3 regions of the Kitasatospora sp. NPDC048286 genome follow, and region 2 is predicted to be linked to each of the others. Evidence: riboswitches for the same ligand, from Rfam matches in the RefSeq annotation. Region 2 holds a riboswitch; each other region holds the start of a gene.

What was found. Region 2 has a riboswitch for cyclic di-AMP ahead of ACGF13_RS08050 (peptidoglycan DD-metalloendopeptidase family protein). Riboswitches for the same ligand answer to the same signal wherever they lie in the genome.
Region 1: another riboswitch for cyclic di-AMP. It lies ahead of ACGF13_RS06070 (NlpC/P60 family protein); the one in region 2 lies ahead of ACGF13_RS08050 (peptidoglycan DD-metalloendopeptidase family protein).
Region 3: another riboswitch for cyclic di-AMP. It lies ahead of ACGF13_RS31935 (M23 family metallopeptidase); the one in region 2 lies ahead of ACGF13_RS08050 (peptidoglycan DD-metalloendopeptidase family protein).

The regions. Positions count from the first base shown of each region.
Region 1 covers NZ_JBICZE010000002.1:383,443-393,351, forward strand. Annotated here, with positions in the region: gene ACGF13_RS06045 (AMP-dependent synthetase/ligase) at 1-61, shown strand, start outside; gene ACGF13_RS06050 (glycosyltransferase family 4 protein) at 120-1,256, opposite strand; gene ACGF13_RS06055 (glycosyltransferase 87 family protein) at 1,473-2,843, shown strand; gene ACGF13_RS06060 (hypothetical protein) at 2,856-3,887, opposite strand; gene ACGF13_RS06065 (NlpC/P60 family protein) at 4,067-5,113, opposite strand; gene ACGF13_RS06070 (NlpC/P60 family protein) at 5,340-6,452, opposite strand; cyclic di-AMP (ydaO/yuaA leader) riboswitch at 6,463-6,616, opposite strand; gene ACGF13_RS06075 (NlpC/P60 family protein) at 6,955-7,992, opposite strand; gene ACGF13_RS06080 (NYN domain-containing protein) at 8,194-9,507, opposite strand; gene ACGF13_RS06085 (hypothetical protein) at 9,761-9,909, opposite strand, start outside.
Region 2 covers NZ_JBICZE010000003.1:37,470-47,378, forward strand. Annotated here, with positions in the region: gene purB (adenylosuccinate lyase) at 1-849, shown strand, start outside; gene ACGF13_RS08045 (MFS transporter) at 891-2,432, opposite strand; cyclic di-AMP (ydaO/yuaA leader) riboswitch at 2,786-2,923, shown strand; gene ACGF13_RS08050 (peptidoglycan DD-metalloendopeptidase family protein) at 2,926-3,921, shown strand; gene ACGF13_RS08055 (APC family permease) at 4,283-5,830, shown strand; gene ACGF13_RS08060 (DUF2470 domain-containing protein) at 5,842-6,561, opposite strand; gene ACGF13_RS08065 (RidA family protein) at 6,711-7,157, opposite strand; gene ACGF13_RS08070 (IclR family transcriptional regulator) at 7,187-7,936, opposite strand; gene ACGF13_RS08075 (sugar kinase) at 7,968-9,161, opposite strand; gene ACGF13_RS08080 (amino acid deaminase) at 9,384-9,909, shown strand, end outside.
Region 3 covers NZ_JBICZE010000015.1:212,556-222,464, forward strand. Annotated here, with positions in the region: gene ACGF13_RS31900 (ATP/GTP-binding protein) at 675-1,310, opposite strand; gene ACGF13_RS31905 (DUF742 domain-containing protein) at 1,288-1,635, opposite strand; gene ACGF13_RS31910 (roadblock/LC7 domain-containing protein) at 1,632-2,045, opposite strand; gene ACGF13_RS31915 (sensor histidine kinase) at 2,029-3,291, opposite strand; gene ACGF13_RS31920 (TetR/AcrR family transcriptional regulator) at 3,585-4,151, opposite strand; gene ACGF13_RS31925 (alpha/beta fold hydrolase) at 4,271-5,098, opposite strand; gene ACGF13_RS31930 (YiaA/YiaB family inner membrane protein) at 5,242-5,532, opposite strand; cyclic di-AMP (ydaO/yuaA leader) riboswitch at 5,728-5,886, shown strand; gene ACGF13_RS31935 (M23 family metallopeptidase) at 5,899-6,747, shown strand; gene ACGF13_RS31940 (hypothetical protein) at 6,808-7,683, opposite strand; gene ACGF13_RS31945 (GNAT family N-acetyltransferase) at 7,726-8,313, shown strand; gene ACGF13_RS31950 (sensor domain-containing protein) at 8,427-9,167, shown strand; gene ACGF13_RS31955 (hypothetical protein) at 9,252-9,909, shown strand, end outside.

The DNA.
Region 1 (9,909 bases), on a different contig from region 2:
CAAGCGCAACGCCGTGCTGAAGGACTTCGCGGCCGACGTCGAGGCGCTCTACCGGAAGTAGCCGCCGGCGCCGTACGGGCCCCGCCTCTCCAGGAAGGAGGCGGGGCCCGTACGCGTCGTCACCCGGCCAGCAGCGAGGTCAGCCGCCCGGCCAGCAGGTCCCAGCGCCAGGAGCGCTCCACCCAGCGCCGCCCGGCCTCGCCCATCCGCCGCCGCAGCTCCTCGTCGCGCAGCAGCCGCACGATCCGCTCGGCCGCCGCCGAGGCCGAGCCGCCGGGCACCACGTACCCGGTCTCGCCTTCCAGTACCGCGTCCGGCGCCCCTCCGGAGTCCCCCGCGACCACCGGCAGGCCGGTCGCCGACGCCTCCAGGTAGACGATGCCCAGGCCCTCGACGTCCAGGCCCCCGCGCCGGGTCCGGCAGGGCATCGCGAAGACGTCCCCGGCACCGTAGTGGGCCGGCAGCTCCTCCCACGGCACCGAGCCGGTGAACCGCACCGAGTCCCGTACGCCGGTGGCGTCCGCGAGCTTCTCCAGGTCCGCCCGGTACGGGCCGCCGCCGACGATCAGCAGCACCGCGTCCGGCACGTCGGCGAGGATCTGCGGCATCGCCTCGATCAGGGTGTCCTGGCCCTTGCGCGGCACCAGCCGGGAGACGCAGACCACCACCGGCCGGTCCGCCAGCCCTAGCCGGCGGCGCACCTCGGCGCCCCCGGAGTCCGGGTGGAAGGTCGTCTCGTCCACGCCCGGCGGCAGCTGGACCATCCGGGCCGCGGCCTGCGGCCCGACCGCGGCGGCGATCCTGGAGCGGGTGTACTCGCCCAGGTACGTCAGCACGTCGGTGCCCGCGCCGATCCGCCGCAGCAGCTGCCGGGAGACCGGCAGCTGGGCCCAGGCGGCCTCGTGCCCGTGGGTCATGCCGAGCAGCCGGCCGGCCCCGGCCCGGCGCAGCGTGGGCGCCATCAGCCCGAGCGGGGCGGCGGCACCGAACCAGACCGAGTCGCACTTCTCCGCCCGCAGGATCTCGGCGGCCCGCCGGGTGACCCGCGGTGTGGGAACCATCACCTTCGTCCGGTCCCGGATCACCGGGAACGGCTGCTCCGCGTCGAAGCGGGCCACCTCGCTGCCGTCCCGCCAGGTAGAGGCGTAGACCACCACGCTGCCTGCGGGCTGACGGACGGCCATGTTGTGCACGAACGCCTGGATGCCGCCGGGGCGGGGCGGGAAGTCATTGGTGACGATCAAGGTTCTGTGCATCAGGCCACGGCTCGTTCGGTCGGGGGGTGCGCGGTGTACCGCTGGGTGATCCGTACGATAGGTCAACACCATGACCCGCCGGGAACGGAACCGCACACGGCAACCGTTTGACCCCCGGGTCAGTCCTAGTACCTAGGCCGTCGTCCAGGACGCGGCCCGGGCGTCCGTCGGTACGACGCCTCCGGTGGGGACGTCCGAGACGAACGAGGGAGCGCAGTGGAATTGGCCCCGGCCACCGAGCCCGGTTCTTCGCGCGGCCGCCTCGGCCGCCCGCTCGGGGCGCTCGCCGCGCTCGGTGCCACCTGGGTCGCCACCCGCGCCCTGCTGGTGCTGCTGGCGACGGGCGTGCTGAAGGCGCCCGGCGGCGACGTCACCGCGGACGTCTGGATGATCTACCACGCCTGGTACGGCGTGCTCCAGACCGGCACCTTCCCGTTCGACGACGTGACCTGGCAGTACCCGCCGGGCGCCGCCCTGGTGATCCTGCTGCCGGGCCTGCTGCCCTGGTCGTACCTGGTGTCGTTCTGGGTGATCTGCGGGATCGCCGACGCCGCCGCGGCCGCGCTGCTGGTGCGCACCGGCCTGCGCCGGGGCCGGGCGCTGACCGGCGCCTGGATGTGGGTGGTGGGCGTCCCGCTGCTCGGCCCGATGATCTACAACCGCTTCGACGTCATCGTCACCGCGGTCGCCCTGGCCGGCCTGCTGGCCCTGATCCGCCGCCCGGCGGTGGGCGGACTGCTGCTGGGCCTGGGCGGCATAGTCAAGATCTGGCCGCTGCTCGGCCTGATCGGCACCCCCTCCGGCCGCCGCACCCGCCGCTCCTGGACGCTGGCGGCGGCCACCGCCGTCTCGATCGGCTTCCTGCTGACGGCCGGGATGAACGGCGCCTTCGAGTTCCTGGCGTTCCAGAAGGACCGCGGCATCGAGGTCGAGTCGCTCGGCGCGCTGCCGCTGCACTTCGCCCGGCTCGCCGGCGCCTGGGACGGCAAGGTCACCATGAACTACGGCTCCCCGGAGATGCTCGGGCCGTGGGTCAGCGTGATCAGCAAGGTGATGCTGGCCGGCACCCTGCTGGGCTTCGCCTGGCTGCTGCTGTGGCGCTACACCTCCAAGCGCCGCAGCGCGGCCACCATGTACGACGCGGCGCTGTGCGCGCTGCTGATCTTCGTGGTGACCAGCCGGGTGATCAGCCCGCAGTACCTGGTCTGGCTGGTCGGCGTCGCGGCGGTCTGCCTGACCGTGCGCAACAGCAGCCAGCGGCCGGTGGCGCTGCTGATCCTGATCGCCTGCCCGCTCACCCTGGTCGAGTTCCCGACCGTGTTCACCCAGGTCCTGGCCAGCGAGCCGATGGCGGTCGCCGTACTGGCCGCGCGCAACCTGCTGCTGCTGGCCGCGGCCGTGCTCTCCTGCGTCCGGCTCTGGCGCTCCACCCGCGGCGAGGCGCCGCTGCCGCCCACCGTGGTGCTGGACCGCGAGCCCGCCGCGCTGCCGGCCGCCGGCTACCCGGTGCGCCCGGGCATCGCCTACGAGCAGGACCTGCTGGACGGCATCGACCACCCGGGCGCCCCGGCCCGGCAGCACCGCTGAGCCGAGCGCCGGTCAGCCCTTCAGCGCCGCCACCTGCTCCAGCCAGAGCCGGGTGAACTCCGCCAGCCCGACGCCCAGCTCGCGGCGCATCAGCCGGTCCGTCCGGCGCTCCCGGTCCTCGCCCTGCCCGTCGGCCGCGCCGACGGCCCGGTAGAAGGCGACCAGCCGCTGCGGCCCGTGGGTGCGGGCGATCAGCTCGCAGGCCAGCCAGGACTGCTCGTAGGCCTGGGCGATGCCCTCCGCCCCGGCGGCGAAGTCCCGGTCGGCGGGCAGCGCGGCGGGCAGCCTCCCGGCGGCGACGTCCCTGGCCAGCTCGGGGGCGATCTGCTGCGGGCCGCGACCCGAGTCGCGGTAGGCCGTCCAGTCGGCGACGCCCTCGGAGAGCCACAGCGGGGTCCAGGCCCGGGTGTCGGCCCTGGTGGCGACGTGGGTGGCCTCGTGGGTGATCACCACCTGGCGGCCGAAGTCGCTGAGCCGCCCGTACGCCTCCGGGTTGACCAGCACCCGGTCCGCCCGGGTGTGCCAGGGCGCGCCGGGGGCGGCCACGGTGACCGCCGCCATGCCCGTCCAGCCGTCCGGGTCGCCCTCCAGCAGCCGGGCGAACCGCTCCTCGGTGGCGGGCCGCTCCAGCAGCAGCCGCTGCGGCCAGGCGCCGCCCCAGACCTCGGTGACGGCGGGCACCGCCCGGTCCGCCACCGCGACCAGCTCGGCCGGGTCGGGGCCGGCGACCGGCCCGAGCACCAGGCAGTGCGCGCCCGGCGCCGACCGCAGCGGCCCGAAGTCCCAGGGTGCGGGCGGTCCGCCCGCGCTCTCCTCGCGCTCCACCCGCCAGCCGTCCCCGGCCGGGACCAGCTCGATCCGGCGCGGGTACACCACCGGGTACTCGTCGTACCCGGCGATCCGCACCGTCAGGTCGGCGGCCGCGGTCAGCCGTTCCGGCCCGCCGGAGGCGGCGAGCACCACGTTGCGGTACGCCGCCTCGGCCACCGGCAGCCCGGCCCACGGCGGTGCCGACCGGGCCCGCTCCGCCAGTGCGGCGGCCACCTCGCCGTGCCGGTCCGCCGAGCGCGCCGCGGGCGGCGCCGCCGGGGCGGCCGGGGGCAGCGACAGCTGGGCCAGCCCGCCGGCCGCGAGCAGCAGCGCGCCCCGCCGGGACAGCGCGCGGCGGGGGCGGGGTATCCCGGCGGGGTCTGCGGGGTCGGCGGAGCCGGGCGTCGGGGCGTTCAGAGCCGGACCACCCCGGAGACCGGCATGGCGGTGACGCTCTCGTAGCGGACCTTGGCGCCCGGGCGGGGGGCGTGCACGATCACGCCGCCGCCGGCGTACATGCCGACGTGGTGCATGTCCCGGTAGAAGATCACCAGGTCTCCCGGTCGCGCTTCGGACAGGCTGATCCGCTGCCCGGCGTACGCCTGGGCCTGCGAGGTGCGTGGCAGGGTCACTCCGGCCTGCCGCCAGCTGTAGTACATCAGACCGGAGCAGTCGAAGGCGTGCGGTCCGGTGGCCCCGTAGACGTACGGGGAGCCGATCATCCGCACCGCAGCGGCCAGCGCGGCCGCCCCGCGCTCGGAGGCGGGCGGGGCGGTGCCGAGGTCCAGCCGGTCGGTGCCCCGGGTGGCGCGCTGCTCGGCGTCCCGGGCGTCCTGGGCCGTCATCCGGGCCCGCTCGGCGGCACCCAGACCGTTCAGCAGCTTCTGCGCCCCGGCGAGCCGCTGCTGGATCTGCTGCTTGGTGTCGGCGAGCGTGCGGCGGGTCTGGTCCAGTTCGGCGAGCTTGCCGGCCGCCTCGGTGCGGCGCTGGTCGAGCCGGCGCTGCCGGGTGACCAGCTCGTGCAGGGTCTCCTGCTGGCGCGCGGCGGCCTGGCCCAGGGTGCGGGCGCGGACCAGGTAGCCCTCCGGGTCGGGCGAGAGGAACAGCTGGGCGGTCTGGGCCATCCCGCCGCCGCGGTACTCGGCCCCGGCCACCGTCGCCAGGTCGCCGCGCAGCTCGTTGAGCTGGTCCTGGGCGATGGCGATCTCGCCCTGGAGGATCGTGGTCTCGCCCTGGAGCCGCCGCTGGGCCTCCTGCGCCGCGTTGGCCTTCTCGGAGGCCTGCTCGGCCTCGTCGTACAGCTGCTCGACCTGCGTCCTGACGTCCTGACGGTCGCCCGGGTCCGGGCTGTCCGGCGCGGCCTGGGCGCGGCCTCCGGCGGCCACGCCCAGCGCGGTGGCGGCGGCCGCGGTCAGCACCAGCGCCCGGGTGAGCAGTTGGGAACGGCGGTGCACGGGCATGGCGGCAGCGGCTCCAATCCTGCGGCGCGGCCCCGCCGCCGCACCGGGACGGGCGGCCGTCGAGCGGGAGTCCGGTGGCAGACGTTAGCGAGTCCGGGCAAGCGAGTCCAAACCCCTCCCAACCCGAATATTCGACCCCTAATCGGACATCAGCTCGATCCGCCGGAAAAGCCGCAGGCCCGGCCTTCCCTGGGGAAGGCCGGGCCCGGAGGCGTCCGAGCGGGGATCAGACCCGCACGATGGAGGCCAGCGGCATGTTGCCGACCGCCTCGTAGCGCACCGACGCACCCGGCTTGGGAGCGTGCAGCACCTGGCCGTTGCCGGCGTAGATGCCGACGTGGTGGGCGTCGCTGTAGAAGATCAGCAGGTCGCCGGGCTGGGCCTGGGAGATGTCCGAGCCGATCCGGGTGCCGGCCCCGGCCTGCGCCTGCGAGGTGCGCGGCAGCGACACCCCGGCCTGGTTGAACGCCCAGACCATCAGGCCGGAGCAGTCGAAGGAGCCCGGGCCGGTGGCGCCCCAGACGTACGGGCTGCCGACCTTGGACGCGGCGTACGAGAGGGCGGCGGCACCGCGCGAGCTGCCCGCGGCCACCTTCACCGGAGCGGCGGTCGAGCCGGTCGCCAGGTTGCCGCGGCTGTTGTCGCGCGAGGCGCGGTCGGCCTGCTGCTGCGCCTGGGCGGCGTCGGCCTTGGCCTTGGCGTCGGCCGCGGCCTTCTCCTCGGCCTGGCGCAGCGCCTGGCGGTCCTGCTCGGTCAGGGTGTTGAGCAGGTCCTGGGCCGCCTTCAGCTTGCCCTGGACCTCGTCCTTGGAGGCCTTCAGCTGCTGGGTGGTCGACTCCAGCTCGGCGAGCTTGCCCTGGGCCTCGTTGCGGTCCTGGTCGAGCTTGCGCTGCTGCTCCTGGAGCTCCTTCAGCTGACCCTTCTGGGTGCTGCCGGCCTGGTTCAGCGTGCCGGCCTGGCTGAGGAAGTTGTCCGGGCTGGAGGAGAACATCAGCTGGACGGTCGGGGATATGCCCCCGTTGCGGTACTGCTCGCCGGCGATCTCGGCGAGGCCGCCCTGGAGCTCGGTGACCTGGGCCTGCTGACGGGCCACCTGGTCCTGCAGGCCGGAGACCTGCTTCTCCAGCTCCTGCTGCTTGGCCTGGGCGGCGTTGTAGTTCTCGGTCGCGACCTCGGCCTGCTCGTTGAGCTGGTCGACCTGCCCCTTGACCTGTTCCTTGGTCGGCTGCGGGTCCGCGTGGGCACCCTGCGCGGAGAGGACGACGGCCGCCGCGGCGACACCCGTCAGGATCGAGACGCGGGCGCGACCGGCGGGCTTGGGACGACGATGGGACGCCACGAAGGCGGACTCCTTCTTCCTACATCCGCCTACCGGGTGAGCTGACGGGTTCGGGCCGGAAGCATGCCCTACGACGCCTCACGGCCGTTCCACCGGCCGACCTGGCGCCGATTCACCCCGGAGGAACGTGGTTCCCCGGCTCCGCTCCGCAGCGCCCCCGAATACTGGGCTCCCCTGTCGGGCAGTCGCTTCGACCTGCCCCGCTGCCTCGCGAACTCGGCGGTAACCACCGCCGCCACCCTGGCTGGGCGATCGACAGTGCGGTGGTTCGGAGCATGACCCTAGTAACTGAACCGTGATCCGTTCAAATCCTTGTCAGAAAAAAGACAGAAGATTACCCAAGTTCTTTTGTGAAAATGACCGATGGTGACCACAGGCACACACAAGGCTGATCGGTTCTCAGCATGTGGTCAGGAAAGGGCGGGAAAGCCGAACGCCACCCCCACGGCGAGGGTGGCGCTTTTCACAGGCCCCCGAGGAGCCCCGCGGGCGTGTCGGGCCGTCAGACCCGGCGGATGGTGTTGATCGGCATCGCGTCGGCCTTCATCACCTTCACCACGTCACCGGTGTGCGGCGCGTGGACCACCATGCCGTTGCCGATGTACATCCCGACGTGGTGCATGTCGGAGCCGTAGATCACCAGGTCGCCGGGCTGGGCCTGGTCCAGCGAGGGCACCCGGGTGCCGTAGTGGCCCTGCTCCTGCGAGGTGCGCGGCAGCGAGACGCCCGCCTGCCCGTACGACCAGACCATCAGGCCCGAGCAGTCGAAGGTGGTCGAGCCGGTGGCGCCCCACACGTACGGCGAGCCCTGCTTGCTCATCGCCTTGGCCATCGCCACGGCCGCGTAGCCGCTGGCCGGCGGCAGGCTGCCGAGGTCGACCCGCTCGCTGCCGCGCGAGGCGCGGTCGTCCTGCGCCTGCTGGGCCTTCAGCGCGGCGCGGTCGGCGGCGCTGAGCGAGTTCAGCAGGTCCTGGGCGGCCTTCAGCTTGGTGTTGACGTCCGCCTTGGCCTGGTTGAGGTCCTTGGTGGTGGTGTCCAGCGAGGCGAGCACGGCGGCCGCCTCGGCCTTCTCCTGGTCCAGCCGGCGCTGCTGCTCCAGCAGCCCCTTGAGCGCCTCGGCCTGGCTGGTGCTGGCCTGCTGGACGGTCGAGGCCTTCTCCAGGTAACCGGACGGGTCGGAGGAGAGCATCAGCTGGACGGACGGGTCGATGCCGCCGGAGCGGTACTGATCCCCCGCCACCTCGGCCAGGCCGCCCTGGAGCTGGGTCATCTGCTCCTGGCTGCGGGCCACCTGGTCCTGCAGCTGGTCGGCCTGCTTGCGCAGCTGGTCGGCCCGCTCCTTGGCGCCGTTGTACTTCTCCGCCGCCTGCTCCTGCTCCTCCTGGAGCTGGTCGATCTGCGCCTTGACGTCCGCCTTGTTCGGCTGCGGCGCGGCGTGCGCGGCCACCTGGGCGGAGAGGGCGACCGCGGTCGCAGCGGCAGCGGTGAGCACGGAGATCCGCGCGCGGCTCGGCTGCTTGGGACGGCGGTGGGAGGCCAAGGGACCGGCTCCTTCTTCCAGCGGACTCACCTGATGGGATGAGATTCCCGAAAATAGGTTTGACGCCAGACCCTAGTGAAGATCTATCCGTTTTGCCACTCCCCCGATGGCATGAACTCGGCCACCCCACACTGACTCCACAGCCCCCTCACAAAGCCCCGGGACCACCCCTGACCAGGAATCACACGGAATCGGCCGAGGTCAGGGCCGGGCCAGCCGGTTCAACAGCAGCACCGACGCCACGGGGCGCGCGCCCGCCTTCCGCACGCCCTCCGCGACCTCCCGGTCGGTGGACACCACCACCACCGGACGACCCTGCGGCTCGGCCCGCACCAGACGGCGGATCAGCTCGTCGGCCGTCTCCCCGGTCCGACTGAACCGCACCCGGACCCCGCGCGGTGGCGCCATGATCACCGGGACGTCCAGATCCTGCCCGTCGAACACGCAGGTGACCTCCGCCTGGGTGCGCTGGGCCAGCATCGCCAGCCCGCCCAGCAGCCGGATCCGCTGCTGCTCCAGCGGCAGCGCCGGATAGCCGGTCTTGGTCACGTTGTAGCCGTCCACCACCAGGTGCACCTGGGGGATCGCCAGCAGCTGGTCCAGCAGCGCCGGATCGTCCTCGGCCAGCCCGCGCCGGGCCACGTCGTGCGGCGAGGCCGCCCCCGGCACCACCGCCTCCACCAGGTCCGCCGGGCGGATCTGGGAGACCGGCAGCGCCAGCTCCCGCTGCAGACCCTGGGCCGACTGCAGCACGGTGTCCAGCAGCAGCCGCAGCCGCATGTCCTCGACGCTGCGCCCCTCGCGGGCCGACCGGCGGCCCTGCTCGGCCGCGGTCTCCAGTTCGGAGAGCCGGTGCCGGAGCCTGCGCGCCTCGGTCTCGGCAGCGCCGCGCTCGGCCGCGGCCTGCGCCTTCAGGGCCTCCAGCTCACCGCTCACCCGGCGGGTCTCGGCCTGCGCCCGGCGGGTGTCGCTCTCCAGCGACCGCACCTTCTTGCGCAGCGACTCGGCCTCCTTGCGGACACCGTCGGACTCGGCCCGCTGCCGGTCCAGGTCCGCCCGGGCGGCGGCCCGCACCTCGGCCAGCTCGGCCTGCAGCTTCTCCACCAGCCGGGCCGCCTCCGCGGCCGCGTCCTCGGCACCGGCCCGCTCGGCCTCCTCGCCGGCCTCGGCCACCAGCCGGCTCCAGCCCGACGAACGCACCAGGTAGGCGGCGGCCGCGACGTCCATCGGATCGGCCGCGCTCGGGACGGTGCCGGACTCCAGCGCCCTCACCAGGTCCGGCTGCCCGAGGCGCAGCCGCTCAGCTATCCGCACCCGGAAGGCCGGCTCCGCCTCCAGCGCCGCCGCCAGCGCCGTGGCCGCGTACTTGGCCCGCCGCACCGGGGTGAACTTGACGTACTGGCGCAGGCTCTGCGGGAGCTCGGCCGGCGGCAGCCCACCGAGCGCGTCCGAGGCCAGCCCGACCACGCGCCGGCGCACCCCCTCGGGCAGCGGCCGGTCGAGCCTCTCGGCCACGCGCTCCGCCGCGGGCTCGGAGGAGTCGTCCGCCGTCCCGGCCGCCTCGGCCTGGGCCTCGGCCGCAGCGGGCTGAAGCCCCTGGGCTTCGCCGGGCTCCTTCGCTGCGTCCACCACGTCCTCGGCTCCGATCCTGGTCCAGCGGGGTACGGCCGCGGCCGCCCCTGTCGTCACGCTCCGTGCGTCTTGTTCTGTATTGTCCCGTGCGGCGCGGGCGGGTGCTCCGCGCACCCGCCCGCCGCGGCGGCGGGGGTCAGCCCTGCTCGGCGGGGGCCTGCTCCCCTTCGGCGCCCGGGCGGGCCACCAGCTCGACCTGGTCCACCGCGTTGCACCAGCGGCAGCGCACCGACTCGATCGTCTCGCTGAGCACCTCGGTCTCCTCGACCTTGGACTCGCCGGCCA
Region 2 (9,909 bases):
GGCACCGCCCAGGACATGCTGGACCTCCTCGGTGGGGACACCGAGAAGCTCGCCGAGCTGGAGCGCCGGGTCGCCGGGCACCTCGGCTTCGACCGCGCGCTGACCAGCGTCGGCCAGGTCTACCCGCGCTCGCTGGACTTCGAGGTGCTCACCGCCCTCGTCCAGCTGGCCGCCGCGCCGTCCAGCCTGGCCAAGACCATCCGCCTGATGGCCGGCCACGAGCTGGTGACGGAGGGCTTCAAGGAGGGCCAGGTCGGCTCCTCCGCGATGCCCCACAAGATGAACACCCGCTCCTGCGAGCGCGTCAACGGCCTGGCCGTCATCCTGCGCGGCTACGCCTCGATGACCGGCGAGCTGGCCGGCGACCAGTGGAACGAGGGCGACGTCTCCTGCTCGGTGGTGCGCCGGGTCGCGCTGCCGGACGCGTTCTTCGCCTTCGACGGCCTGCTGGAGACCTTCCTGACCGTCCTCGACGAGTTCGGCGCCTTCCCCGCCGTGATCGAGGCCGAGCTGGACCGCTACCTGCCGTTCCTCGCCACCACCAAGGTGCTGATGGGCGCGGTGCGCGCGGGCGTCGGCCGGGAGACCGGGCACGAGGTCATCAAGGAGCACGCCGTCGCCTCCGCGCTGGCGATGCGCGCCGGCGCCCGGGAGAACGAGCTGCTGGACCGGCTGGCCGCCGACGAGCGGATCCCGCTGGACCGGGCCGCCCTGGACGCGCTGCTGGCCGACAAGCTGTCCTTCACCGGCGCGGCCGGCGCCCAGGTCGCCGAGGTCGTCCGCCGGGTGGAGGCCGTCGCGGCCGCCTACCCGGAGGCCGCCAAGTACGCGCCCGGCGACATTCTCTGACGGGCGGCATTCCCTGACAGGAAGCGCCTTCTGACGTAGCGTCAGCCCTTGGGTGAGGGCCCCGCCGCCGGACCGGTGGCGGGGCCCTCGCGCGTCACGGGGACGTGGCCCGGGTCGAGCGGCGGGGCGGTGGGCCCGCACGGCCAGTCGCAGTTCGGCTCGGCCACCGGCTGCTCCTCGGGGGCGAGCACGTTGCCCCGTACGGTCGCGGAGGCGATCAGCCCGCCGGCGACCAGCAGGCCCGCGCAGATCAGCATGGCGGTGTGGAAGGCGGCGTCGACCGAGGCGGGCACCCGGTAGGCGTCGCCGCTCAGCCCGGCCAGCGCCGGCAGGGCGGCCACCGCGAGCAGGCCGGCCGCGCGGGCGGCGGCGTTGTTGACCCCGCTGGCGATGCCCGCGTGGCGGACCTCGACGGCGGCCAGCACGGTCGCCGTCAGCGGTGCGACCAGCAGCGTCATGCCGCAGCCCAGCACCGTGACGGCGGGAAGCACGTCCACCCAGTACGAGGAGTCCGGGCCGATGCGCAGCATCAGCAGCACCCCGGCGGCGCACAGCATCGGGCCGACGGTGAGCGGGATGCGCGGGCCGATCCGCTTGCCGAGGCGTCCGGCACGGGCGGACAGCAGCAGCATCAGCACGGTGATCGGCACCAGGGCGAAGCCCGAGACCAGCGGCGAGAACCCCGACACGATCTGGAGCTGCACCACCAGCAGGAAGAAGACGCCGCTGAACGCCGCGTACACGCACAGGGTGACCAGGTTCACCGCGGTGAACAGCCGGGAGGAGAAGAGGCCGAGCGGCAGCATCGGTTCGGGTGCGCGGCGCTCGACGGCCACGAAGGCGACGCCGAGCGCCACCCCGATCACCCCGCTGACCCAGACGGTGGGGGACAGGCCCTCGCCGGCCGCGGTCAGCGCGTAGGTGATCGCGCCGAGGGCGAGGGCGGCGAGCACGGCGCCGAGCACGTCGAAGCGGCCGGAGGCGTCCTTGTCCCGGCTCTCCGGCACCGACCGGGTGGCGACGGCGATCACGGCGGCGGCGAGCGGCAGGTTCAGCAGGAAGATCCAGCGCCAGCCGGGTCCGTCCACCAGCCAGCCGCCGAGGAACGGGCCGACCGCGGCCGACACCCCGCCCAGGCCGGACCAGAGGCCGACCGCCGCCGAGCGGTCGTCAGGGTGGAAGACGGCCTGGAGCATGGCGAGCGAGCCGGGGGTGAGCAGTGCTCCGCCGATGCCCTGGACGGCGCGGGCGGCGATCAGCACGTGGATGTTCGGTGCGGCGGCGCAGGCGGCGGAGGCGATGGCGAACCAGACCACGCCGATCAGGAAGACCTTGCGCCGCCCGTAGCGGTCGCCCAGTGCGCCGCCGAGCAGGATCAGGCCCGCCAGGGTGAGCAGATAGGCGTTCAGGGTCCATTGCAGGGACGCGAGGGAGGCGCCGAGGTCGGCGCCGATCCGGGGCAGGGCGACGTTCACCACGGTGCCGTCGAGCATCGCCATGCTGGAGCCGAGCACCGTCGCCAGTAGTACCCAGCGGCCCTGCGCGGTGCTCAGGCGCAGGGTGCCGGCCTCTGAGGTGGCCACGGGCGAATCCTGCGCTGCCGAGGCGCACGTGACAAGGGTCACCGGTGGGTGTGTTGACGGTGGGCGGGGTGTGAGTAGGCGGCTGCGCAGCGTCGCGGATCTCGGCGCAGGGTCGTGGATCAGTGGCGGGGGGTGAATGGATTGTGTACGGATGGTGGGCTCCGGCCTGCGGAGGGTCACCGGGGGAGGGGGAATGGTTGCGCTTTCAAAGATCGACATTGCTTCACCCGAACGGATGGGTTTTAGTTCAGCGACCGCCCGGCCAGTCCGGACGGATCCGCCGGGTGGAACGCCGAGTCCTGCCGCTGCCCGGTGGTTCGAAACGAACTCTGTACGGCAGGAGCGGGGGACCCACAGGTAAGTCGCCGGACCGGAGTTCGCGCCTCAGGGCGCGGGCGTCCAGGACCGGCTAGGGGTGAAGCCGCGCATGCGGCCGGGCAACTCCAGCCCGAACCCGACAGCTCACCTCGCAGGCGTCGGAGAGGAAACTTCCATGCCTGCTCAGGCTCGTCGTATCGCCCTGCCCCGCGCCGCCCGCATCGGCATCGCCACCGCCGTCACCGGTGTCTCCTTCGCCCTCCCGCTCGTCACCGCGATGAGTGCCCAGGCCCACACCGCTCCGGCCGCGCCGGTCGCGCAGGCCGCCGCCTCCGCCGGCGCCGAGTCGGCCGCTCCGGCCGCTGCTCCGGCCACCGCTCCGGCCGCCCGGGCCGCGCAGGAGAGCTACCGCGTCGTCAGCGGTGACACCCTGTCCAAGATCGCCGAGGTCAAGAACGTCGAGGGCGGCTGGCACGCGCTGTACGAGCGGAACCGCTCGGTCGTCGGTGCCAACCCGAACCTGATCTTCGCCGGCCAGCAGCTCGCGCTGCCGGGCCACGCCGTCGCGCCGTCGGCCGACTCCGCTCCGGCGAAGCCCGCCGCCCCGGCCGCCCCGGCCGCTCCCGCGACCCAGGCCGCCAAGGCGCAGGACCAGGTCCAGGTGCGGACCGAGGTCGCCAAGCCGTCCGCGCAGCTGCAGACCCAGCTGCAGGTCGCCACCCCGGCCCAGGCCGTGACCGCCACTCCGGTCGCCGCCGCCACCTCCGGCTTCGTCGCCCCGCTGGCCAACCCGAGGCTCGGCACCGCCTACGGCGTGGCCGGCTCGATGTGGGCCTCCGGCCACCACACCGGCCAGGACTTCGTCGCCTCCACCGGCACCCCGCTGCGCGCCATCGCCAACGGTGTCGTGGTCAAGGCCGGCAACGGCGGCGCCTACGGCAACGAGGTCGAGATCAAGCTCGCCGACGGCCACTACGCCGAGTACGCGCACCTCTCCTCGATCGGTGTGAGGATCGGTCAGGCCGTCACCGTCGGCCAGCAGATCGGCCTCTCCGGCGCCACCGGCAACGTGACCGGCCCGCACCTGCACTTCGAGATCCGCAACGGCTCGGAGTACGGCTCGGACATCAACCCGGTCGCCTACCTGCGCGCGCACGGCGTCGCGCTCTGACCCACGGCTGAACTCCGAGGGTTTCCGGAACCACCGTCGCTGCGGGGCGAAACGATCCTCCGGGATGGTCATGTCGGGTGACCGCTCGACCGGGTGATCGCCGCACGGCGGACATGGGCGCGGGACACGCCCAGGCCGGCCCGGCCGTACGAGGACTCCTCGTGCGGCCGGGCCGGCCACTGCCGTTTCCGCGCCGCCCGGCTGTTCCCGGGTTCGTTCGGACGGGTCGAACGCGGCGTCAACTCCGGTGTCACGGAGGGGTTCGGGGGCATCGCCGGGTGGCCGCGGCACGTCATGCTGGCGGACGGTCAGCGCCCGGTCGGTCCGGCCGGGCGGGCGGGTCCGGAGGCGAGGAGGGCGGATGGCGGTCCGGAGTGGGGGCGTGGCGGGGAGGACGGCCGGCCGGGAGCGACCCGGGGAGGACGGGGTCGACCGGCTGAAGGCCGATTCGGTCGGCCTGGTCGGCGTGGTGTTCATGGCGCTCGCCACCGCCGCCCCGATCACCGCGATGACCGGCAACCTGCCGATCATCGTCGGGCAGGGCAACGGCGTCGGCGCGCCCGCCGCGTACGTCGTGGCGACCGTGGTGCTGACGGTGTTCTCGGTCGGCTACGTGGCGATGGCCCGGCACATCACCGCGGCCGGCGCGTTCTACGGCTACGTCTCGCACGGGCTGGGCCGGGTGGTCGGGATGGCCTCGGGGCTGCTCGCGGTGCTCGCGTACGTCGTCACCGAGGCCTCGGCCCTCGGCTTCTTCGCGTACTCGCTGCGCGGGCTGGTCCGTTCGCAGCTGGGGGTGGAGCTGGGCTGGGGCTGGTACGCGCTGTCCGGGGCGGCGGTGATCGGGGTGATGGCCTGGTTCGACCTGCACCTGACGGCCAAGGTGCTCGGGGTCGCGCTGGTGCTGGAGATCGGGGTGCTGAGTGCGGTCTCGTTCGCCGTGCTGTTCTCCGGCGGCGGCCCGGACGGGATCGTGCTCGCGGCCGTGAACCCGCTGAACGCGCTGAGGGGGGTGGGGAGTTCGGCGGCCGCGGCGGGGCTCGGCCTGTTCTTCGCGTTCTGGTCCTGGGTGGGGTTCGAGTCCACCGCGATGTACGGCGAGGAGTCCCGCGACCCGAAGCGGGTGGTGCCGCGGGCGACGCTGGTGTCGGTGATCGGGGTCGGGCTGCTCTACGTCTTCGTGTCCTGGATGATCGTGTCCGGCAACGGGGTCGAGCGGGCGATCGCGGTGGCGGGCGGCGCGGTGCCGGGCAAGGACGGCAACAACCTGTTCTTCGACCCGCTCGGCGCGCACCTGGGGGCCTGGGCGGTGAAGGTGTTCCAATGGCTGGTCGTCACCGGCTCGTTCGCCTGCGCGATGGCCTTCCACCAGTGCGCGGCCCGCTACCTGTACGCGATCGGGCGGGAGGGGCTGCTGCACCGGGGGCTCGGCCGCACCCATCCGCGGCACGGCTCGCCGCACGTCGCCTCGGTGGTGCAGTCGGTGATCGCGGTGGGGCTGGTGGCGGGGTTCCTGGCGGCCGGGATGGACCCGTACGCGCACCTGTACACGCTGCTGGCGCTGCTCGGGACGATGGCGATCCTGGTCGTGCAGACGCTCTGCTCCTTCGCCGTGGTCGGGTACTTCCACGTGCGGGGGCGGCACCCGGAGACCGCCCACTGGTTCCGGACGCTGGTCGCGCCGCTGGTGGGCGGGGTGGCGATGGCCGGGGTGGTGGTGCTGCTGGTGCTCAACAAGGACGCCGCGGCCGGGGCGGCGGCGCACACGCTGCTGTTCCGGCTGATCCCGTACCTGGTGATCGGGGTGTTCGCGGGCGGGGTGGCGCTGGCGCTCGCGGTGCGCCGGTGGCGGCCGGAACTCTACGTGCGGATCGGGCGGGTGGTGCTGGAGGACGCGGTCGAGCGGTGACGGGACGGGGGTCAGCGTCGGTGGACCGGCAGGCCGTACTGGGCGGCGGCCAGCAGCTCGTGCATCCGGTGGCCGAACTCCTCGGTGTCCCGGGCGGGTTCGGAGAAGACCAGGCGGACGTCGCGGTGACCGTATGGGTGGTCCAGGCGCAGCACCAGGCCGTGGCGGTCCAGGGCGAGCGGGCGGACCTCCGGGCCGTGGACCAGTACGGCCGGGTCGAGCAGGCGGGTGAGGACGTCGAGTGCCTCGGCGTGGTCGTCGGCGAAGTGGGTGAGCATCGCGGCCTCGTGCCGGGCCATCGGGTCGGGGACGGCGACGGCGAGGTCGGCGGCGGTGACCGCGCCGGTGCCGTACGGGGTGGCGAGGACGGCGTGGGCGACGTCCACCCGCAGGTGGACGCTGAGGCCGTCGTCGGCGAGGTGGGCCAGGTGCAGTCGGCCGGCCAGGGTCAGGCGGGCACGGACCCGGTCGCGGACGGCGACGGGGGAGACGTCGGTGACGTCGAGGACGACGGCGAGGCCGTCGGTGGCGCCGGCGGCGGCCGCGGTGAGCGGGTCGTCCAGGGCGGTGCGCAGCCGCAGCCGGGAACCGTGGACGGAGACCGGGGTGTCCAGGTGGTGGTGCTCGCCCAGGGCTCGGACGGTGAGCGAGGAGGTCGTGCTGAGCAGGCTGTGGATCCGTTCGGCGGTGGTGGGCTCGGGGGCCTCGGTGTCGCCGGTGGGCAGGCTCATGGGCGGACCTCCAGTTAGTTAGGTGAGCCTAACCTAATATTCCGCTGGAGGTGTGGCAAGCGGGCGGTCGGGGGTGTGGCGGGCGGCCGGACAGGCCGAAGGGCCCGGACGCGCGGCAGGCGTCCGGGCCCTCCGGGGGGCGGGGGCGGTCAGCCGACCACGGCCTGGGCGTCGATCTCGACCAGCATCGGCTCCTGCGGAAGCTCGACGAAGACGGTGGTGCGGCACGGCTTCACGCCGCCGGGCTTGATGTTCTCGTCGATGAACTCGGCGTAGACCTCGTTCATCAGCGGGAAGTCGGCCCGCTTGGTGAGGTACACGCGGAACATCACCACGTCCTCGATGGTGGCGCCGCCGGCCTCGACGATGGCCTTGACGTTCTCCAGCGTGCGGCGGGTCTGCGCCTTCACGTCGCCGTGGTGGAGGTACTCACCGGTGGCCGGGTCCTGCGGGCCCTGGCCGGAGACCTGGAGGATCGGGCCCTTGCGGACGCCCTGGGAGAACATCCAGGCGGGGGCGGGGGCGCCGTCGGTGCGGATCTCGACCTTCCCGTCGGTCCGGGAGTGCTCGTCGGTCTGCGGGTGCTCGGAGGACATCGGGTTCCTTTGCTGTGCTTGACGGTTCGTCAGTTGTGGTCGGGGCGGCCGCAGTCGGCCGAGACGGCGCGGGTGGTGGCGAGCAGCTGGGGGAGCAGGTCCAGCACCTGCTCGTACGGCAGGACCATGTCCGGGACGGAGATCGAGGCGGCGGCGACCACCCGTCCGCTGGCGTCCCGGACGGGCGCGGCCACGCAGTTGATGAAGGCCTCGTGCTCGGCGTGGTCCTGCGCCCAGCCCTGGGCGGCGACCTTCTCCAGCTCGGCGAGCAGCGCCTCGGGCGTGGTCAGGGTGCGCTCGGTGTGCGGGGTGAAGTCGATCCCGGCCACCACCCGGCGCCGCTCGGGCAGCGGCAGGTCGGCCAGCAGCACCTTGGAGACGGCGGCGCTGTGCAGGGCGGCGCGCAGGCCGATCCGGGAGTACATCCTGACCGGGTGGCGGGAGTCGAACTTGTCGATGTAGACCACCTCGCCGCCCTCGTACGCGGCCAGGTGCACGGTCTGGCCGGTGGCGGCGTTCAGCTCGGCCAGGTGCGGGGCGGCGATCCGGCGCACGCCGCGCTGCTCCAGGGCCAGGCCGGAGAGTGCGAAGAGGCCGGCGCCCAGGTGGTAGCGGTAGGCCACGTCGCGATAGACGAATCGTTCCTCTTCGAGGCTCTGCAGCAGTCGGAGCACGGTCGTCTTGTGGACGCCGAGCACCTCGGCGAGCTGGTCGAGGGAGCGCTCGCCCTCGCCGAGCTCGGCGAGGATGCGCAGCGCGCGGGTGACGGTCTGGCTCATCGTGCTCCGCTTCGAGGGCTGGGGTTCCTGCTCATTGTGCCCGGGCCCGGTCGGTGAACGGGGGCCGGTCGGCGGACTGGGGCCGGTCGGTGGACCGCGCCTGCTCGGCGGACCGGGTCCGGTCGGTGGACGGCGCCCGGTCGGTCTGGCGCCGGTGGCCGGCGGGCAGGGCCGGGCCGGTGATGCCCGCCGCGGTGACCCGGGTGGCGGCCCACTGGGCGGGGGTGGCGTCGAGCAGCGCGCTCACCACGGCGGCGTCCGGCAACTCGGCCTGGTCGCCGTGGGCGGTCAGGGCGCAGGCGGCGCTCAGGTGGCCGAGCCGCAGCCGGCGCCGCTGGTCCAGGCCCCGGACGGTGCCGGCCAGGTAGCCGGCCGCGAAGGCGTCGCCCGCGCCGGTGGCCTCGACCACCTCGACCGCGAGGGCCGGCTCGGTGACCGCCGTACCGTCCCGGTCCAGGACGGTCACCTGCCGGGCGGCCTCCTTGACCACGACGGTGGCCGGGCCGGGGAAGCGGCGGCGCAGGGCGGCCGGGTCGCCCGTGCCGAAGGCGGCCTCGGCCTCGTCCGCCCCGAGCAGCAGCAGGTCGGCGGCGTTCAGCAGCGGTGGCAGCACGGCCGGGTCGCGCTCGCGCCAGAGCGAGGGACGCCAGTTGAGGTCGAAGCTGACCGTCCGGTTCGGGCGGCGCTCGGCGAGCAGGCCGCGCAGCAGGGCCAGGCAGCCGTCGGAGAGGGCGGCGGTGATGCCGGACAGGTGCAGCAGTCGGGCGCCGGCCAGCAGCGCGGCGGCGGCGGGGTCGGCGAGCAGGTCCGGGGAGAGCGCGGCGGCCGCGGAGCCCCGCCGGTGGTAGTGCAGCCGGCTGCGGCCGGGCCCGAGGTCGTGGCGGTCGCCGGTGGTGCCACCGACCTCCTTGAGGTAGAGGCCGGTCGGGCGGTGCGGGTCGACGGCGACCGCCGAGACGTCCACGCCTCGGGCGGCGACCTCGGCGAGCAGCCGGCGGCCGAAGCCGTCGTCGCCGACCCGGCTGATCCAGGCGGTCGGCACGCCGTGCGCGGCCAGCGCGCCCGCCACGTTGGACTCCGCGCCGCCGACGGACAGCCGGAAGCTCTCCACCGACTCCAGTGGGCCCGGGCGGTCCGGCAGCAGGACGGCCATCGACTCGCCCACACACACGGCCGTCGGGGGAGGACCGGGGCGGGTCGGGCCCTGGGTGTCCTGTCGCGGCATGTGTGGGGCTCCTCGTCTGCGGCCGTTCCGTCGAGAGCGGGCCCACCGGGCCGACTCGTTGCACGTCGGCGCCGCGTCGTCGGTGAGCGCCGGACGTGAGTCGACCCCGTTGACCGGGAGTCAGGTCCGTTGACCGTGATCCGGCGCCGATGCTAGAACCGTGTTGCCAGCATGTGCAACCCTCGTTGCGCATGTTGCAACTTGTGCGGATGGAGGAAGACGGTGGAGCAGACCTTCGCAAGCAACGGCACCGGGCCGGGCATCGCCCGCGGGGCGGTGGCCGCCCTGGCCGACGAGCCGCTCGACTGGCGGTTCAAAGCCGCTCCGCCGCAGTCGTGGGGCCGCACCACGCGGGAGTGGCTCGCCACCGGCCCCACCCTCTCCACGCTCGGCACCCCGCTGCTCACCCTCGACGGCTCCGCCCTCGACCACAACGTCCGCACCATGGCCGACTGGTGCGCCGACGCGGGCGTCGCGCTCGCCCCGCACGGCAAGACCACCATGGCGCCCGCGCTCTGGCAGGCCCAGCTCGACGCCGGCAGCCACGGCATCACCCTCGCCAACCTGCCCCAGGTGCGGATCGCCCGGGCCTTCGGGGTGCAGTGCATCCTGCTCGCCAACACCCTGCTCGAACCCGCCGGACTGGCCTGGCTCGCCGACGAACTCGCCGCTGACCCGGACTTCGCCTTCCTCTCCTGGGTCGACTCCGCCGAGAGCGTGCGGCTGATGGACGAGGCGCTGCGCGCCG
Region 3 (9,909 bases), on a different contig from region 2:
CAGGTCGACCAGGATCGCGTGGAACTCCTCGTTGGCGCGCACCGATTCGGCGCCGCTGTCGGAGATGTCGTTGATCAGCCGGATCAGGTGCGGACCGGCGTCGGTGGGCAGGCCGAGCAGCTGGGTGAAGACCAGCAGCGGCAGCCGGTTCGCGTACTGGGTGACCAGGTCGGCGGTGCCGTCCGGGCCCCAGCTGTCGATCAGCCCGTTGGCGGCGGCCTCGGTGGTGCCGCGCAGTTGCCGGTGGTCGATCTGGGCGAGGGTGTCGGCGACGGCGGTGCGCAGCCGCTGGTGCTCGGCGCCGTCCAGGTTGAGCACGGTGGGGCGCCAGGAGGTCATCGGCTGGAGCCGGGAGTCGGGGGCCAGTCGGCCCTCGGCGGGCACCCGCCAGCGCCGCGAGTCCTTGGAGAACAGCGCCTCGTTGCGGGTGAGTTCGAGCAGCTCGGGGTAGCCGAGGACGAGCCAGGCCTCGACCCCGGGCTCCAGCTCGATCGGCGCGACCGGCCCGTAGCGCTCGCGCAGCCGGGCGTACAGGCCGTGCGGGTCCTCGGCGAGGGCCGGGCCGTACAGCGGGGTCAGCGGCACGCCCACGGGCAGCCCGCCGGGCAGGCTGCCGCCGTGGGCGACGGGGCACCCGCCGGAGGTGCCGGGGGTCACGGGGTGTTCGGGAGCGGTCATCGCTGGAGCTCCAGGATCGAGCTGCGGTGCAGGTGGTCGACGAAGTCGATCAGCAGGTCGTAGGACTGCCGGCGGTCGCGCGCGTCGCAGTGCAGGATCGGCACCTCCGGCAGCAGGTCCAGCGCGGAGCGCAGCTCCTCCTCCGGGTAACTCGGCGTGTTCGGGAAGGTGTTGACCGCGACCGCGAACGGGATGCGCTGCTCCTCCAGCCGGCCGAGCACGTCGAAGCTCTCGTCCGGGCGGCGCAGGTCGACCATGGCGATGGCGCCGAGCGCGCCGCGCGACAGGTCGTCCCAGAGCGGCCAGAACCGCTGCTGCCCGGGCGTGCCGAACAGGTACAGCGCGAGCCGGGAGTTGAGCGTGATCCGGCCGAAGTCCAGCGCCACCGTGGTGGTGGTCTTGCCGGGGCGCCCGGTGAGGTCGTCCACGCCGGCGCTGGCGGCGGTCATGGTCTCCTCGGTGCGCAGCGGGGTGATCTCGCTCAGCGAACCGACCAGGGTGGTCTTGCCGACCCCGAACGGACCGGTGACCAGGATCTTGACCGCGCCCTGCACCGAGGAGGGCAGGTACTGCGGCCCGTCGGCGGACCCGGCGGACCCGGGGACGGCTTCAGCGGAGTTGGCGGAGGCCAACGAGCACCTCTTCCAGGAGGGTTGCGGGCAGGCGTTCGGCCTGCGGGACGGGAGGGAGCACCTGCACGGCACCGAGGTCCCACAGGTCCCCGACCAGCACCTTGACGACGCCGAGCGGCAGCCCCAGGTGGGCCGCCACCTCGGCGATGGACAGCAGGCTGTGGCAGAGGTCGAGGATGCGCCGGTGTTCGCGGTTCAGCAGCTCGTGCTCGGGCAGGTCCGGTGGTTCGGGTGACGCGCTGACCAGGCTCTCCACGGCCAGCTCGGCCCGGGTGGGGCGGCTGCGGCCACCGGTGATGACGTACGGCCGGACCGGGCCGCTCACCGGTGGCCCCCCGCCGCGTGGTCGACGCGCGGCGGGCTGGTGAGGTGGGTGCCGATCCGTTCGACCAGGACCTGCATCTGGTAGGCGACCAGGCCGGCGTCGACCGCCTCGCTGGTCACCACGGCCAGGTGCGCGCCGGCCCCGGCGGCGACGACGAAGAGGTAGCCGCCGCCGTACTCGATGATGATCTGTCGGGTGGCGCTGCCCGGTCCGCCGAAGCCCGTCGCGACGCCGCGGGCCAGCGACTGCAGTCCGGAGCAGGCGGCGGCGAGCCGTTCGGCGTCGTCGCGCCCGATGCCCTCGCTGCGGCCGATCTCCAGGCCGTCGTTGGAGACGACGACGGCGTGCTGGACCTGCGGGACGGCGATGATGTCGGCGAGCAGCCAGCCGAGATCAGGGGTGGTGGTCATGGAACTCTCCGGAGCGCTGGGGAAGTCGGGGGGAAGCGGGCAGGGAAGGGTCGAACTGGGCCTGGGCCCGGGCGGCGGACCGGCCGCTGGCGGTTCCGGCCTGGAACATCGCCATGAACGCCTGCGCGTCCCGGGCCGAGCGGTAGGGCGGCGCGGGCGGCGGAGGGGGAGCGGCGTGCTGGGCCGGGCGGCTGTTGCGGTCGCGCCGGTGGCTCCGGCGGGGCAGCGGGGGAGGGGTGCCGTCGGCGGCGTGCCGGCCGGTCGGTGGGGTCTCCACCAGGGGGTGGCCGGCGGGAGAGGCCGGCGGGGGGCCGGGGTTGAACGCGCGGTCGTCCGGCCCGAGGCCGGGGACGGTGGGCGGCAGCGGCTCGGTGAGCAGCGCGTTCGGGAGCAGCAGGACGACGCGCACGCCGCCGTACGGCGAGGGCGCCGAGCTGAGCGTGACCCGGAAGCCGTACTGCTCGGCGAGCCGGCCGACCGCGGCCAGGCCCAGCTGCGGCACCTCGCCGAGCCGGGAGACCTCCAGGGTGCTGCCGCCGGCCAGTGCGGCGGCGGCCTTGGCGACGGCCTGTTCCGGCATGCCGACGCCGCCGTCGTCGATCTCGATGACGGCGCCGTTGTGCACGGGCATCAGGGTGACGAACACCTGGGTGCTGGGCGGGGAGTAGCGGGTGGCGTTGTCCAGCAGCTCGGCGATCGCGTGGATCAGCGCCTCGGCGGCGGCGCCGACCACCGCGGTCTCGATCCGGCTGCGCACCACCACGCGCTGGAACGGCAGGATGCGCGACTGGGCGCCGCGGACGACGTCCTCCAGGGAGACGGGTTCCGGCCAGTGCCGGCCGGCCCGGGCGCCGCACAGCACGGCCAGGGTCTGGGCCAGCCGGGCCTGTTGGGCGGCCGCGTGGTCGGCCTTGAGCAGGCCCTCCAGCAGCGCCGGGTCGTCGTGGGTGCGCTCCATCTCGTCGAGCAGCGCCTGCTGGTCGTGGGCCATCACCAGGATCCGGCGGGCGACGCTGAGGAAGGCCCGCTGGGTGGAGGCGGTGTGCTCCTGCTCCTGCTGGACGGCGGCGAGGTCGGCGCCGCGGCGGGAGAGCTCGGCGGCCAGCTGTTCCTGGACGGCGGCGAGTTCGCCGTGCAGCCGGTCGGCGCGGCCGCGCTGGGTGACGGACACGGCGCGGTACCGCGCGGCGGCCACGAGGGCGAGGACGGCGAGTACGCCGGTTGCCGTTACGGACCACTGAGTCATCGTCACGCGGCGAATTCTAGGGTGATGATCCTACGAAGGTGTGAACGGATCTCGCCAAGTGACCGGATCTCGTCAATATCGAGTCAATTCGGCGGCAATCGGCACTCGTTCGACCCCGATCCCACCGCCTGACGAGGGGGCCGACCGGCCTGACCGGCACCGGCGGGCAGCGTCGGAATCGAGCCGGGTGGCCGGATCGCGTTCCACGATGTGTGGGGTCTGTGCGCACGGTGTTCGGAAGGGGCGCGTCCGGGTGCGGAACACCGGCGCCGGGCCGCGCCGGCGCCGGTCCGCTACGCGGGCCAGGCGCGCAGGCCGGTGGTGAGGGTGGCGATGAGGCGGTCCTGGGTGGTGGTGAGGTCCTCGGCGAGCTGGAAGGCGCCGGCGGTGGTGAGCGAGGCGAAGCCGTGGGCGAGGGAGCGGACGGTGCGGGCGGCGTGGATCGCCTCGGAGCCGTCGAGGCCGTACTCCCGCAGGACGGCGACGATCACTCCGACCAGCCGGGCGGCCGCGCGGGCCAGGTCGTCGTCCGGCTGCGGGGCCTGGGGGAGGGCGTTGTAGCGGTGCGGGTGCTCGGTGGCGTACGCGTGGTAGGCGCGCAGCACGGCGGAGACGGCGTCGTCCCCGCTGCGTCCGACGGCCGCCTCGGCCAGCCGGTCGGCCAGTTCCCCGGTGACCCGGACGGCGATCAGCCGCCGCAGTTCGGCGAGGCCGCCGCTGACGTGCTTGTACAGCGAGGGGGTGGCGACCCCGGCCCGGGCGGCGACGGAGGCCAGGGTGAGGGCCTCGGCGCCCTGCTCGTCGATGAGGGCGAGGGCGTGGTCGACGACCTGGTCGGGGGTCAGTCCTACGCGGGGCATGGGCTCGGGCTCTCCGTACGGGTCGAAGTCGGGTGACGTCGGGCGCTGCCGGGCGGGTGCCGGTGACGTCGGCGGGTCGGGCAGGGTCAGGGGTGGGCAGGGGTCGGCGGCGGCGGCGCTCAGCCGAGTTCGGCGAGGAACGACAGCAGGGCGTCCGCGGTGGCCGCCGGGTTGTCGGCCATCGGGTAGTGCCCGGACCCCTCGATCATCGCCTTCCGCGCGCCGAGCGCGGCGGCCTGCCGGTCGGCGACGAGCTCCGGCTTCGGGAAGTCGGGGTCCTTGCCGCCCATGACCACCAGCGCCGGGCACCGCACCGCGGCCGTCCAGCCGACCGGCGCCGAGTCGCCGTGGACGTACCCGCGGGTGGCGGTCTTCCGTCCCGGGGTGCGCAGCGCGGCGACCAGCCCGTCCACGTACGCGTCGAAGTCGGCGGGCTTGGCGCCGGGGAAGGCCATCCGGCGCAGGTAGAAGCCCCAGGAGGCCGGCCAGTGGACGAGGGCGGTGCCCATCAGGGCCATGACGCCGCGCATCAGGGCGCCCGGCGGCGGGCTCTCGACGAAGGCGTCGATCAGGACGATCCCGGCGACCCGCTCGGGCGCGTCCCCGGCGGCCTTCACGACCGTCGCCCCGGTGTACGAGTTGCCGGCGAGGACGGCGCGCTCGATGCCGAGGTGGTCGAGCAGGGCGAGGACGTCGTCGGCGATGGCGGCCGGGCCGTAGTCGTCCCAGCTGATCGAGGATTCGCCGAAGCCCCGCAGGTCCATGGTGACGACCCGGTGGCCGGCGGCGACCAGCAGCGGGCGCAGGTGCCGGTACGCGGCCCGGCTGTCGAGCATGCCCGGGAGCAGGACGACGGGGGTGCCGTCGCCCTGCCGGGTGTCGTCGAAGGCGATCCGGCCGCCGGGAACGGTCAGGTACTGGGTGCTCGGGGTGATGGTGCCGTTCACGGGGTCCTCCTCGGGCCGCGGGTGCGGGGCATCGGCGGTACTGCCGATAGCCATAAAGCTAAGGCTAATAGCCTTAGCCGTCAAGCGGTCGGCGGGCCGGGGGAAACGGGCCAGGGGAAGGGGGCGTGGTCGGACGGGTGCGGTCAGACCCCTTCCACCTTGAACGGGTCGTGCTCGCTGAGCAGCTTCTCCAGCCGGGCCTGGTCCACCCGGGTGACCATCTCGCTGGACTCCTGCCGGTCCCGGACCACCTTCGCCAGCGTGAACGCGGAGGTGACGGTGTAGAGGAGGCCGATCCCGAGGAAGGCCCGGGTCCACCCGCCGACCGGCAGGTAGGCGATCCCGGCGGCGAGGGCGATGCCCGACAGGGCGAAGGAGAGGATGGCCTGGATGTGGTACGCGGCCGTGGTGTGGGTCTGCATCGGTGCGCTCATGGCGTCAGGATGCGGCCGCCCGGCCGGGCCGCACATGAGTAGGGGTACTCAGATGGGGCCGTGCGTGAGGGGCCGTTCGTTGACGTCCGTTCACCTGCCATCGGGCGGCCCGAAACGGATGGCTTGGAATCAGAGCCTCCTAGGATTAACGTTTGATAACGCAGCGCGGTTGTCAACGCCGTACCCAGACGGCACCGTGCGCCGTCGCCTAATCCCGCCGACCCGCCCCCGGGCAGGTCAGGGAGCCGGGGAACCATGTTCCTTGGGGTGAATCGGCGGGGCTCCGGCCCGGCCGTAGGAGACCTTCCTGCTCCGAACCCGTCAGCTAACCCGGTAGGCGCGAAGGAAGGAAAGGAGCGCGCCTCCGTGGCGTCGACGCACACCCCGGCACACCCGGCCGGCCCCGCAGCCGGTACCCAGCTCCTCGACCACCCCGGCCCGGACGGCCCCGAGGCCTTCGGCCCGGAGGCGTTCGCCGCGGAGGCCGACACCAACCGCCACCGGATGCCGCGTCAGACCCGCGGGGCCTCCCCGCTGCTCGGCGTCACCGCCGTAGCCGCCACGCTGGGCGCCACCGGCTTCGCCTCGGCGACCCCGGCCGCCGCCCCCGCCGTCGAGGTCCCGGACGAGACCCCGGTCGCCCTCGCCGCCGACCCCGGCCTCGCGCTCGCCGCCCGCATCCAGCACCAGGCCGACAGCCAGCGCACCGCCGCCGAGGAGACCGCCCGGCTGCAGGCCGCCCAGGAGGCGGAGGCCAAGGCCGCCGCCAAGGAGGCCGAGGCCAAGCGCGCCGCCGAGGAGGCCGAGCGGGCCAAGGCCGCCGCCCTCACCCTCCCGGTGGACGACTACCGGCTCTCCGCCCACTACGGCCAGAGCGCCCGCTACTGGGCCAACCTGCACACCGGCCTGGACTTCGCCGCCGACACCGGCACCCCCGTCCACGCGCTCGGCCAGGGCACCATCACCTCGGCCGGCTGGGCCGGCTCGTACGGCTACCGGATCGTCGAGACCCTGCCCGACGGCACCGAGATCTGGTACTGCCACCTCTCCTCGATCACCAAGGGCTCCGGCAACGTCGCCGCCGGCCAGCAGATCGGCAAGGTCGGCGCGACCGGCAACGTCACCGGCCCCCACCTGCACATGGAGGTCCGCCCCGGCGGCGGCGCCCCGGTCGACCCGGAGCCCTGGCTCCAGCAGCGCGGCCTCAACCCCTGACACCCGCGCACCGACGCACCCGCGGGAGGCCCCCGGGCCGGGGGCCTCCCGCGCCGCGTCTCACTCCTCGACGGGCAGCTGCGCCAGGTACGCGTCGATCTCCTCCGGGCCCGGCTCCGGCGCCAGCTCCGGGAACTCCGTCACCAGCAGCCGCGGCAGCCCCGGCACCGTCCAGTCGCCGAACAGGTCGAGCGCCGCGTCCACCGCCGCCTCCTCGAACCTCCCGAAGTCCCCGGTCAGCTCGTCCGGCATCGGCCGTCCCAGCGCGGTCAGCTGCGCCAGGTTGCGGTAGCTGCGCCGCATCAGGCCCTGCTCCAGCAGCCGACGCGCGCCGTCCGTGGCCATGCCCACCGAGAGCACCCGGGCCGGGCCCCAGCCCCGCTCGTCCGGCTCGTCCAGCCAGCCGGCCGACGCCAGCGCCTCGAACGCCGCCAGCCGCTCCTCCTCGGTGAACTCCCCGAAGCCGGCCAGCCACTCCCGCACCGCCTCCGGGTCCGTGACGTCCGCCCCGTGCGCGTGCAGCAGCAGCGCGTACAGCCGGGGCCAGGTCACCAGGTCGGCGCGGCGCAGCAGCCCGGTCGCGACCTCGCCCTGCCACTCGGCCTCCTCGTGCAGCCGCTCCTGGCGCTTGGCGTTCAGCCGGCGGGCCGCCCGCTGGTGGTCGACCAGCAGCCGGACGGCGTCGCCGTAGGCGAGCGGGTCCTCCTCGGGCGCGGGTTGGACGTACAGGTGGAGCCGCTCGTGGAGCAGGTGCTCCACCGCGTCGGAGGTCAGTTCGGGCCAGCCGTCGTGCATCCTGCCCTCGCCCAGCTCCAGCAGCGCCAGCACCGCGCGCAGCGGCCCCTCGGCCACCGGCGCGCGGCCCTGCTCGGCCGCCCAGGCGAGCAGGTCGGCGGCCTTGGTGCGCGGGGCGAGCCGCAGGTCTTCGTCGTTCATAGTCCGAACGGTAGCCGCCGGGCGGGGATAGGGTCGGCAGCCATGGTCCCCGTACGACTCACCGGCCCGCGACTGGCCGTCCGCGAGTACCACCACACCGAGGGCGACGTGGACGCGCTGCACGCGCTGTTCGGCGACCCGGAGGTCACCCGGTACCTGCCCTTCGGGCCGAGCGACCGGGAGGACTGCGCCGACCAGGTCGAGCTCTACCTGGAGGAGGCGATGGCCGAGGAGCGGGACACCTACCGGCTCGCCGTCACCAGGCTCGCCGACGCCGAGGAGCCGGACGACGCGACGCCGATCGGGCAGGCCTCGCTCACCCTCGAAGGGCACCGCGCCGCCTGGCTCGGGTGCGTGCTGGCCCGCGAGTCCTGGGGCCGCGGCTACGCGGGCGAGATCACCGACCTGCTCTGCGGCCTCGCCTTCGGTCTCCTGGACCTGCACCGGTTGGCCGCCCGGGTCGCGGTGGACAACACGGCCTCCGTCAAGGTGCTCACCGGGCTGGGCTTCCGGCGGGAGGGGCGGTTGCGGCACGACGGGTTCAAGGACGGCGTCTGGTCCGACTCGTACGTCTACTCGCTGCTCGCCGACGAGTGGCCGGGCCCGGCCGTCCGGGCGGAGGGGGGTTAACCCCACCCCGGATCCGCCGGGCCTCCGGATCCCCGCCGGTCGGCGCGTCCACCAGACTGGACCTCGTCAGCGGGACGAACGACCGACAGTACGAGGGGCCGGGGGCCGGGAGCATGAGCAGCAGCCGCAGCATGGAGGACCGGGAGTGGGACGTCCTGGGCGGTCACGGTGACGACCAGCGCCCCGCCCGGGCCCGCCGGACCGCGCGGCGGCCGGCGCTGTGGCGGGCGCCGTTCTCGGCCTACTACTACCGCGAGGTCGGCTTCGCGCTCAGCGGCCTGCCGGTGGCGATCGCCGGGTTCGCCTCCTCGATCATCCTGTTCTGCCTCGGCCTCGGCACCTTCATCACCGTCATCGGCCTGCCCGTGCTGGGCGCCCTGACCGGCCTCGCCCGCGGCTTCGGCCGGCTGGAGCGGGCCCGGGTGCGCGGCATGCTGGCCCTGGACGTCCCCGGCCCGGAGCCGGTGCGCCAGGTCCGCCCGGGCGGCTGGGGCGCCGTCACCGCGCGGCTGGCGGACGGGGCCGGCTGGAAGGCCGTGCTGTACCAGGTGGTGATGTTCCCCTGGGCGCTGTTCAGCTTCGTGGTGACGCTGGTGTTCCTGGTGCTCGGCTGGGTCCTGACGCTCTACCCGCTGTACCACTGGGTCTTCCCGACCTACACCCCCTGGAACGGGTACCGGGTGTTCGACTTCACCGACGACGAGGGCATCCGGCACGTGTACGACGTCCAGGCGCCGTGGCAGATCGCCGGACTCGCGGTCCTCGGACTGGTGCTGGTCTTCCTCACCACCCAGCTGGTCCGCGGCCTGACCAACGTCAACCGGGCCGCCGCCCAGGGCCTGCTCGGCCGCTGACCGCCCGTTCTCCCACTTCGGCCCCACCTGCATCCGGACCGTACTCCGGATGCGGGCGGGGCCGCCGCGTGTTCGGATGACCGGGTGGCCGCCGGCATCCCCCTCGTCCCCCCGGACGTCCTGGTCACCTCCCGTCCGCTGGACGAGTACTGCGCCCTGTTCGGCCTCACCCGGGCCGGGCTCGCCGCGCTGCCCGGGCCGCTGCTGGACTGCCCCGGCGGCGCGGCCGGACTGGCCGCCGAGGCGCGCGAGCTGGGCTGCCGGGTGGTCGCCGCAGACCCGGCGTACGCGCTGCCGCCGTCGGCGGTCGCGGAGCGCGCGCTGGCCGCCCGGGCCGCGATGGCCACCGCGATGGCCGCCCGCCCTCAGCTCTACCCCTTGCCCCGCCCGTGCCGGCCTGAGCGCTACCTGCGCAGCTGGGACCGCGCCCGCCGGCTGTTCGCCGCCGACTCGGCCGCCCACCCGCAGCGGTACGTGGCCGCCGAGCTGCCCCGGCTGCCCTTCGCGGACGGCTCGTTCGCCCTCACTCTGAGCGGGTACCTGCTCTTCGCCTATCCCGAACTCTTCGGCCTGGAGCGGCAGCTGGCCGCGCTGGTGGAGCTGGTCCGGGTCACCGCCGTGGACGGCGAGGTCCGGGTCCAGCCACTGTGCGACGGGTACGGCCACCGCTGCGGCCACCTCGACCCGCTGCGGTACGCGCTCGGCGAGCACCGGATAGCCAGCGAGGTCCGCCGGCTGCCCG